Regions from separate parts of the Rheinheimera sp. F8 genome, predicted to be linked through region 2. Evidence: riboswitches for the same ligand, from Rfam matches in the RefSeq annotation. Region 2 holds a riboswitch; the other holds the start of a gene.
The links. A riboswitch is a leader RNA that binds a small molecule or an ion and turns the genes downstream of it on or off. The one in region 2 is predicted to bind manganese.
Positions count from the first base shown of each region.

Region 1: another riboswitch for manganese. It lies ahead of ATY27_RS12295 (TMEM165/GDT1 family protein); the one in region 2 lies ahead of ATY27_RS04810 (TMEM165/GDT1 family protein).

Region 1 covers NZ_CP013656.1:2,744,269-2,749,057, forward strand. The annotation lists gene ATY27_RS12290 (efflux RND transporter permease subunit) at 1-1,189, shown strand, start outside; yybP-ykoY riboswitch at 1,288-1,471, shown strand; gene ATY27_RS12295 (TMEM165/GDT1 family protein) at 1,475-2,044, shown strand; gene ATY27_RS12300 (hypothetical protein) at 2,041-2,649, opposite strand; gene ATY27_RS12305 (DUF6265 family protein) at 2,818-3,273, shown strand; gene ATY27_RS12310 (YgiQ family radical SAM protein) at 3,392-4,789, shown strand, end outside.
Region 2 covers NZ_CP013656.1:1,055,584-1,060,372, forward strand. The annotation lists gene ATY27_RS04795 (YgiQ family radical SAM protein) at 1-274, opposite strand, end outside; gene ATY27_RS04800 (DUF6265 family protein) at 393-848, opposite strand; gene ATY27_RS04805 (hypothetical protein) at 1,017-1,625, shown strand; gene ATY27_RS04810 (TMEM165/GDT1 family protein) at 1,622-2,191, opposite strand; yybP-ykoY riboswitch at 2,195-2,378, opposite strand; gene ATY27_RS04815 (efflux RND transporter permease subunit) at 2,477-4,789, opposite strand, start outside.

The DNA of each region.
Region 1 (4,789 bases), 1.7 Mb from region 2:
AAAACCACAGTTTGGCTGGGGTGATGCCGGCGGTGGGATGCAACTGCATTTACTGGGTCCTTCCACACAACAACTGACCAAACTGTCACAGGAACTGGTGCCTGTACTGAGCCAAATTAAAGGGCTGGAAGATGTGCGTTCTGAAGTGCAGGGGGGACAGAAAGAGCTGCAGATCCGGCTGAAACACGACGAATTACAGCGTCAGGGCCTGACTGCCCAAAATGTGGCGCAAGCGATTAGTCTGGCCTTACGTGGTAATAACCTGCGAACTTTCCGCACCCTGGATCAAGGCGAAGTGCAATTACGGGTGTTGTACGACGAAAAAGTAAGTCACTCCAGACAGGAACTGGAATCTATTCCGGTGAAACAACAAGGCACCGAAGTGGTTCGCCTGGCCGAGGTTGCAACATTAACGGTCAGTGACCGTTTGGGTGAGATCCGCCGCTTTAACCGGCAGACCGGCCTCGCTGTTGGCATGAACCTGAACAAAGACCTGAAAATGGATGATGCGAAAGACCAGATCAAAAAAGTGATGGAACAACTGCAGTTACCGCCAGGATATAGTTGGTCGTTTGAAGGCAGCTTCCAGTATCAGGATGAAGCGCAGGGCATTATGCAAATTAACATGCTACTGGCTGTTGCGATGATTTATCTGGTGATGGCGGCGTTGTTTGAAAGTCTGTTATTGCCAACTGCGGTGATTGGCTCGCTGTTATTCTCGATGGTCGGCGTGTTCTGGGCATTTTTAGTCACCGGAACAACCATGGGCATCATGGGGATGATCGGCATGCTGGTACTGATGGGCATTGTGGTCAACAACGGTATTGTATTGGTGGACCGCATCAACCAGATGCGTGAGGAACAGCCGGACGCGGCCTTGGTACCGTTAATTGTTGAGGCCTGTGAAGCGCGGTTGCGGCCCATCCTGATGACAGTGTCGACCACGGTACTAGGCTTGATCCCACTGGCATTTGGCGATGCGACTATCGGTGGTGGTGGCCCCGGTTATGCGCCGATGGCAATCGCGATCATTGGGGGGCTGGTGTTCTCGACGCTGACCAGTTTGTTACTGGTGCCATTAACATACTGGGGACTAATTAGACTCGGCATGTGGTGGAGCCGGTTTAATGTCCGTGCGCGCAACCGTGCTGATCGCTGGCTGCCAAAAGCGGCGAAATCAGAAAGCTGATCATCCAGTCTGCGGCAGCGCAATAGTTCCGCGCTGCCGTTGTTTCTGTATTTGCATATTTTACTTGCCTGACGTTTTGCCGCTGCTTAGAATGCACGCTTCCTGACTTGGGGGAGTAATCGCCATAAGCACCCTGCTTATGGGTTGCCGTCAACATACTTGTGCCAATGCACATGGCGGCAGCGGGACTTGCAACAGCAATGTTCTGATGAGACCTGAGACAGCGTCGTGGCCCAATGCGGGAGCCACAACGTTGTCTTTGGCTTAATCCCGCTGAGTACCCAAATGGACGCTTTTATTTCCTCTTTTACCGGTGTCGCTATCGCGGAGATCGGTGACAAAACCCAGCTACTTTCGTTATTCCTTGCCGCCCGGTTTCGTGCCCGTGGCGCGATAGTGGCTGGCATTTTAGTCGCAACTTTACTCAATCACGCAGCGTCAGCCTGGTTTGGTGCCTGGGTTGCGCAGTTTATCCCGGCGGGTTGGCATGCCTGGTTATTAGGCGGCTCTTTTATCGCTGTGGCTTTGTGGTTATTGATCCCGGATAAAGACGACAGCGAAGAAAACGCCATGCTGAAATACGGGGCTTTTGCTGCCAGCACCGTGTTGTTTTTCCTCGCGGAAATTGGGGATAAAACGCAAATTGCCACTGTGATCCTGGCTGCAACCTATGATGCAACGACATTGGTCATCATTGGTACCACTCTGGGCATGCTGGCGGCCAATGTGCCGGTGGTGTATTTCGGCAAGTATATTCTGGAAGTAGTGCCACTGGACTGGGCACGCCGCGTGGCTTGCGGCGTGTTTATGCTGTTAGGTGTGCTGACGATTGCAAAAGGCATGGCCTGGATTTAAAACCGCAGGCTCAGCTCCACGCCGGCAAACCATTGACCATCATCTGGCTGGCCATGGACCCAAGGGTCCAGCGCCGCCAGATATTCTTGCTCATAACTGCGCAAATAGCGGTAGCGGCCAAAAGCACGCAGGGACAGGTTATTGAGTTCGATGCCGGCGCCTACGCCGGCGAACCAGTCAATCGGTCCCATCTTTTCATAATGACCACCCCAGCGATCATAATAATCCTCCTCTTCTTCATCAAAGATCAGTTCATCCAACGCCAGACCGACTTCACCATACAGGCTGATGTTGTCAAACACACCGACCCGTACGGAGGTGTCCAGATTGACAAAATCCAGCTCCGGCTGATAACCGTTATGCTGGCCGTTATTGTCACTCTGGTAAGTCGCAACGCCAACCGCCAGCTGAAAATGCCGACCGGTCTGAAACAACCCGCCGAGGGTGGTGATCTGACCAAGATCATTGGCTTCATAACTGACATATGGAGATAACCAGGACACATCCGGGTCATCGACATAAACGACAGAGTGGGCGTGGCTGGAACTACAAGCAAAAGGCGAAAGGAGCAATAACAAACCGGGTAAGACGCTGCGGGTGATCATTTGGCTGTCCTGAATTGTGGCGGGATCACAGCCAATCTAGGCGGCTTAAAATTAACAGTGACTTAATATGCTGTGGCATCTGTGGCGGCTGAAAAACTGCATTGTGGAAGCGCAGGGCGGCCAGCGCTATAGTCTGCTGCAACGCCCCTTATCTTTTGGAAAGAAATCATGCTGCGTCTGGTATTGATCCCTTTTAGTCTGTTGTTGAGCCAGCCCTGTCAGGCCGAATGTTCGCCTGCCACTGTGCTTGCCGGTCACTGGCAAAGCGACGCTAATCAAAAAGGCAGTTATTGGCAGGAGCAGTGGAGCAAACTCGATGTCAACAACTGGCAGGGGCAGGGCCGCACAGTTAATCAGGCCGGTGCTGAGACCGGACGTGAAGAATTGCGGCTGCTGCGGATGAGCGGGCAGTGGTTTTATCTGGCGAAGGTCAGCCACAACCCGCTGCCGGTGGCGTTTGCCCTGACTGAATGCAGTGCAAGCCGCTTGCAGTTCGACAATCCGGCGCATGATTTCCCGAAAAGGCTGGTCTATCAGGCAGATAACGACCGCTTGTCCGTGGATGTGTCAGACGGCGCCGGCAAAGGCTTTCAGCTGAAATTTAAGCGGCAAACCAGCCAGTAATGGCAGTCGCATTCAGCAGAATACTTGAGTATAATGCTCAACCTTTTTTCGAGGCCCATGAGACATGGCTATGACCAGCACCACAGTTCCATCCCGAAAATCCGCTCCGGTCGAGCGTATGTCCGCCGAACGCGGTCTGTTTTCTTATCCAAAGTACCGCGGCGACAATTTTAAACCGGCGCCATTTTTACCAATGAGCAAGGCCGAGATGGCGAAGCTGGGCTGGGACTGTTGCGACATTATCCTGGTGGTTGGCGATGCTTATGTCGACCACCCGAGTTTTGGTATGGCGGTGGTGGGACGGATGCTGGAAAGCCAGGGTTTTCGCGTCGGCATCATCGCGCAACCCGACTGGAACAGCAAAGATGATTTTATGCGCCTCGGCAAACCGAAGCTGTTCTTCGGTGTGTCTGCCGGCAATATGGACTCGATGATCAACCGCTATACGGCGGATAAAAAACTGCGCCACGACGATGCCTATACGCCGAATAATGAAGGCGGTAAGCGGCCGGATCGCGCGGTCATTGTGTATTCGCAGCGCTGTAAAGAAGCATTTAAAGATGTACCTGTGGTGATTGGCGGTATTGAAGCCAGTCTGCGCCGCATTGCACATTATGACTACTGGCAGGAAAAAGTCCGCCGCTCCATTATTTTTGATGCCAAGGCCGAATTGCTGATTTACGGCAATGCCGAGCGGCCGCTGGTAGAAGTGGCGCACCGCCTGGCCGCAGGTGAAGCCATCAGTACTTTGCAGGATATCCGTGGTACTGCCGTGATCCGCAAAGAGCCATTGCCCGATTGGCGTGGTGTTGATTCCACCGCTATTGATAAAGTCGGCAAAATCGACCCGGTGCCAAATCCCTATGGCGCTGACGACGTCGGTTGCAGCAGTTATTCTGAATTTGCTCAGGCCGGTATCGATTTGTCTAAACCGGCCGAAGTTGAAGCCAAGCCGATCCTGGTGCAGCCGCCACGGCAAAAACCGTGGGAAAAAACCTATGTGAAATTGCCGGCCTTTGAGCAGGTCAGCGTGAATAAACCGCTGTATGCGCATGCGTCGCGTATCCTGCATCAGGAAACCAATCCGGGTTGTGCCCGCGCTATTATGCAGCGCCATGGCGACCGCTCGGTTTGGCTTAATCCACCGGCGTTTCCGCTGACGACCGAAGAAATGGATGGCGTGTTTGGTCTGCCTTATCAGCGCGTGCCGCATCCGGTCTATGGCAAAGCCAAGATCCCGGCTTATGACATGATTAAAACCTCAGTCAATATCATGCGCGGTTGTTTTGGCGGCTGTTCTTTCTGTTCGATCACCGAACATGAAGGCCGCATTATTCAAAGTCGTTCACAAGAATCTATTTTGCGTGAAATTGAGGAAATTCGCGACAAAGTACCGGGTTTTACCGGCGTGATTTCCGATTTAGGTGGTCCTACCGCGAACATGTACCGGCTGCGCTGTAAAAATCCAAAAGCAGAACAAACCTGCCGCCGGCCATCCTGTGTCTATCCGACCATT
Region 2 (4,789 bases):
TCGGTTTGCCGAGGCGCATAAAATCATCTTTGCTGTTCCAGTCGGGTTGCGCGATGATGCCGACGCGAAAACCCTGGCTTTCCAGCATCCGTCCCACCACCGCCATACCAAAACTCGGGTGGTCGACATAAGCATCGCCAACCACCAGGATAATGTCGCAACAGTCCCAGCCCAGCTTCGCCATCTCGGCCTTGCTCATTGGTAAAAATGGCGCCGGTTTAAAATTGTCGCCGCGGTACTTTGGATAAGAAAACAGACCGCGTTCGGCGGACATACGCTCGACCGGAGCGGATTTTCGGGATGGAACTGTGGTGCTGGTCATAGCCATGTCTCATGGGCCTCGAAAAAAGGTTGAGCATTATACTCAAGTATTCTGCTGAATGCGACTGCCATTACTGGCTGGTTTGCCGCTTAAATTTCAGCTGAAAGCCTTTGCCGGCGCCGTCTGACACATCCACGGACAAGCGGTCGTTATCTGCCTGATAGACCAGCCTTTTCGGGAAATCATGCGCCGGATTGTCGAACTGCAAGCGGCTTGCACTGCATTCAGTCAGGGCAAACGCCACCGGCAGCGGGTTGTGGCTGACCTTCGCCAGATAAAACCACTGCCCGCTCATCCGCAGCAGCCGCAATTCTTCACGTCCGGTCTCAGCACCGGCCTGATTAACTGTGCGGCCCTGCCCCTGCCAGTTGTTGACATCGAGTTTGCTCCACTGCTCCTGCCAATAACTGCCTTTTTGATTAGCGTCGCTTTGCCAGTGACCGGCAAGCACAGTGGCAGGCGAACATTCGGCCTGACAGGGCTGGCTCAACAACAGACTAAAAGGGATCAATACCAGACGCAGCATGATTTCTTTCCAAAAGATAAGGGGCGTTGCAGCAGACTATAGCGCTGGCCGCCCTGCGCTTCCACAATGCAGTTTTTCAGCCGCCACAGATGCCACAGCATATTAAGTCACTGTTAATTTTAAGCCGCCTAGATTGGCTGTGATCCCGCCACAATTCAGGACAGCCAAATGATCACCCGCAGCGTCTTACCCGGTTTGTTATTGCTCCTTTCGCCTTTTGCTTGTAGTTCCAGCCACGCCCACTCTGTCGTTTATGTCGATGACCCGGATGTGTCCTGGTTATCTCCATATGTCAGTTATGAAGCCAATGATCTTGGTCAGATCACCACCCTCGGCGGGTTGTTTCAGACCGGTCGGCATTTTCAGCTGGCGGTTGGCGTTGCGACTTACCAGAGTGACAATAACGGCCAGCATAACGGTTATCAGCCGGAGCTGGATTTTGTCAATCTGGACACCTCCGTACGGGTCGGTGTGTTTGACAACATCAGCCTGTATGGTGAAGTCGGTCTGGCGTTGGATGAACTGATCTTTGATGAAGAAGAGGAGGATTATTATGATCGCTGGGGTGGTCATTATGAAAAGATGGGACCGATTGACTGGTTCGCCGGCGTAGGCGCCGGCATCGAACTCAATAACCTGTCCCTGCGTGCTTTTGGCCGCTACCGCTATTTGCGCAGTTATGAGCAAGAATATCTGGCGGCGCTGGACCCTTGGGTCCATGGCCAGCCAGATGATGGTCAATGGTTTGCCGGCGTGGAGCTGAGCCTGCGGTTTTAAATCCAGGCCATGCCTTTTGCAATCGTCAGCACACCTAACAGCATAAACACGCCGCAAGCCACGCGGCGTGCCCAGTCCAGTGGCACTACTTCCAGAATATACTTGCCGAAATACACCACCGGCACATTGGCCGCCAGCATGCCCAGAGTGGTACCAATGATGACCAATGTCGTTGCATCATAGGTTGCAGCCAGGATCACAGTGGCAATTTGCGTTTTATCCCCAATTTCCGCGAGGAAAAACAACACGGTGCTGGCAGCAAAAGCCCCGTATTTCAGCATGGCGTTTTCTTCGCTGTCGTCTTTATCCGGGATCAATAACCACAAAGCCACAGCGATAAAAGAGCCGCCTAATAACCAGGCATGCCAACCCGCCGGGATAAACTGCGCAACCCAGGCACCAAACCAGGCTGACGCTGCGTGATTGAGTAAAGTTGCGACTAAAATGCCAGCCACTATCGCGCCACGGGCACGAAACCGGGCGGCAAGGAATAACGAAAGTAGCTGGGTTTTGTCACCGATCTCCGCGATAGCGACACCGGTAAAAGAGGAAATAAAAGCGTCCATTTGGGTACTCAGCGGGATTAAGCCAAAGACAACGTTGTGGCTCCCGCATTGGGCCACGACGCTGTCTCAGGTCTCATCAGAACATTGCTGTTGCAAGTCCCGCTGCCGCCATGTGCATTGGCACAAGTATGTTGACGGCAACCCATAAGCAGGGTGCTTATGGCGATTACTCCCCCAAGTCAGGAAGCGTGCATTCTAAGCAGCGGCAAAACGTCAGGCAAGTAAAATATGCAAATACAGAAACAACGGCAGCGCGGAACTATTGCGCTGCCGCAGACTGGATGATCAGCTTTCTGATTTCGCCGCTTTTGGCAGCCAGCGATCAGCACGGTTGCGCGCACGGACATTAAACCGGCTCCACCACATGCCGAGTCTAATTAGTCCCCAGTATGTTAATGGCACCAGTAACAAACTGGTCAGCGTCGAGAACACCAGCCCCCCAATGATCGCGATTGCCATCGGCGCATAACCGGGGCCACCACCACCGATAGTCGCATCGCCAAATGCCAGTGGGATCAAGCCTAGTACCGTGGTCGACACTGTCATCAGGATGGGCCGCAACCGCGCTTCACAGGCCTCAACAATTAACGGTACCAAGGCCGCGTCCGGCTGTTCCTCACGCATCTGGTTGATGCGGTCCACCAATACAATACCGTTGTTGACCACAATGCCCATCAGTACCAGCATGCCGATCATCCCCATGATGCCCATGGTTGTTCCGGTGACTAAAAATGCCCAGAACACGCCGACCATCGAGAATAACAGCGAGCCAATCACCGCAGTTGGCAATAACAGACTTTCAAACAACGCCGCCATCACCAGATAAATCATCGCAACAGCCAGTAGCATGTTAATTTGCATAATGCCCTGCGCTTCATCCTGATACTGGAAGCTGCCTTCAAACGACCAACTATATCCTGGCGGTAACTGCAGTTGTTCCATCACTTTTTTGATCTGGTCTTTCGCATCATCCATTTTCAGGTCTTTGTTCAGGTTCATGCCAACAGCGAGGCCGGTCTGCCGGTTAAAGCGGCGGATCTCACCCAAACGGTCACTGACCGTTAATGTTGCAACCTCGGCCAGGCGAACCACTTCGGTGCCTTGTTGTTTCACCGGAATAGATTCCAGTTCCTGTCTGGAGTGACTTACTTTTTCGTCGTACAACACCCGTAATTGCACTTCGCCTTGATCCAGGGTGCGGAAAGTTCGCAGGTTATTACCACGTAAGGCCAGACTAATCGCTTGCGCCACATTTTGGGCAGTCAGGCCCTGACGCTGTAATTCGTCGTGTTTCAGCCGGATCTGCAGCTCTTTCTGTCCCCCCTGCACTTCAGAACGCACATCTTCCAGCCCTTTAATTTGGCTCAGTACAGGCACCAGTTCCTGTGACAGTTTGGTCAGTTGTTGTGTGGAAGGACCCAGTAAATGCAGTTGCATCCCACCGCCGGCATCACCCCAGCCAAACTGTGGTTTTCCGCGCACCAGCACCGGCCAATCTTTACGGATCGCATCTTTCACCTGCTGTAATGGCACCGGTAATTTGTCGATAAACATGATGGTAGACACGGCAAATCCCGGTGTGTAATAGCTGTACACCGAATCGATATAGAATTTCTCTTTGTTGGCATACAAATAGGACTCCATCCGGCTGACTTCCTGCTCGACTTCCGCCAGCGCATAGTTCGACTGAATGTTGTAGTTCAGGAACAGCCGGTTGGTATCGCCTTCATTCTCATCGCCGCCGGAAATAAACTGCATCGGGATGGCAATACTGAACAACAATGCGACCGCAATCAGCGTCGACCAGCGCGGATGTGCCATAGTCCAGCGCAAAGTACGGCCATAAAATTTATCCAGTTTCGATGGCTCAGCATGTTCAGCCCCGGTGATACTTTTAATCCGGGTTGATAACAACGGAATCAACGTCAATGCCATCAGCAAAGACACCGTCAGCGCAATAGTGATAGCAATCGCGACATGTTCAAGAAATACCGTCACATCGACTTTCTGACCTATGATGTTGGGCAAAAACACAATCGCAGTGGTCGCAGTACCTGCCAGCACTGCCAGACTGACCCGATAAACCCCCCGCTCGGTCGCCCGACGGACATCACCATCGAGCGCACGTTCGCGGAAAATACTTTCCACCACCACCACTGAGTTGTCGACCAGCATTCCCACCGCCAACATCAAGCCCATCATGCTGAGGACGTTCAGACTGTAGTCAAGGAAATACATCAGACCCAGGGTAATACTGATGGATACCGGCACCGACAACACCACTAACAATGTGGTAGGCGTGTGCCGTAAAAACAGGAACAACACAATAAATGATAACAATGCACCGATGGCGCCGGAGCTGAGCAAATTGGACAAACTTTCGGTCACGCCTTTGCCGGTATCATCCATCACATAGATATTGATGCCATTAAAAGCCGGATCTTTACCTGCCTGATCAATCACTTTCATTGCGGCGCGCGATACATCGACTAAATTGGCATTCGACTCTTTAAACACATTCATGCCGACCGCATAGCGCTGATCCAGCCGGCGGCCTTCGACGCGTTTAGGCAGTTCCAGTTTGATTTCCGCGACATC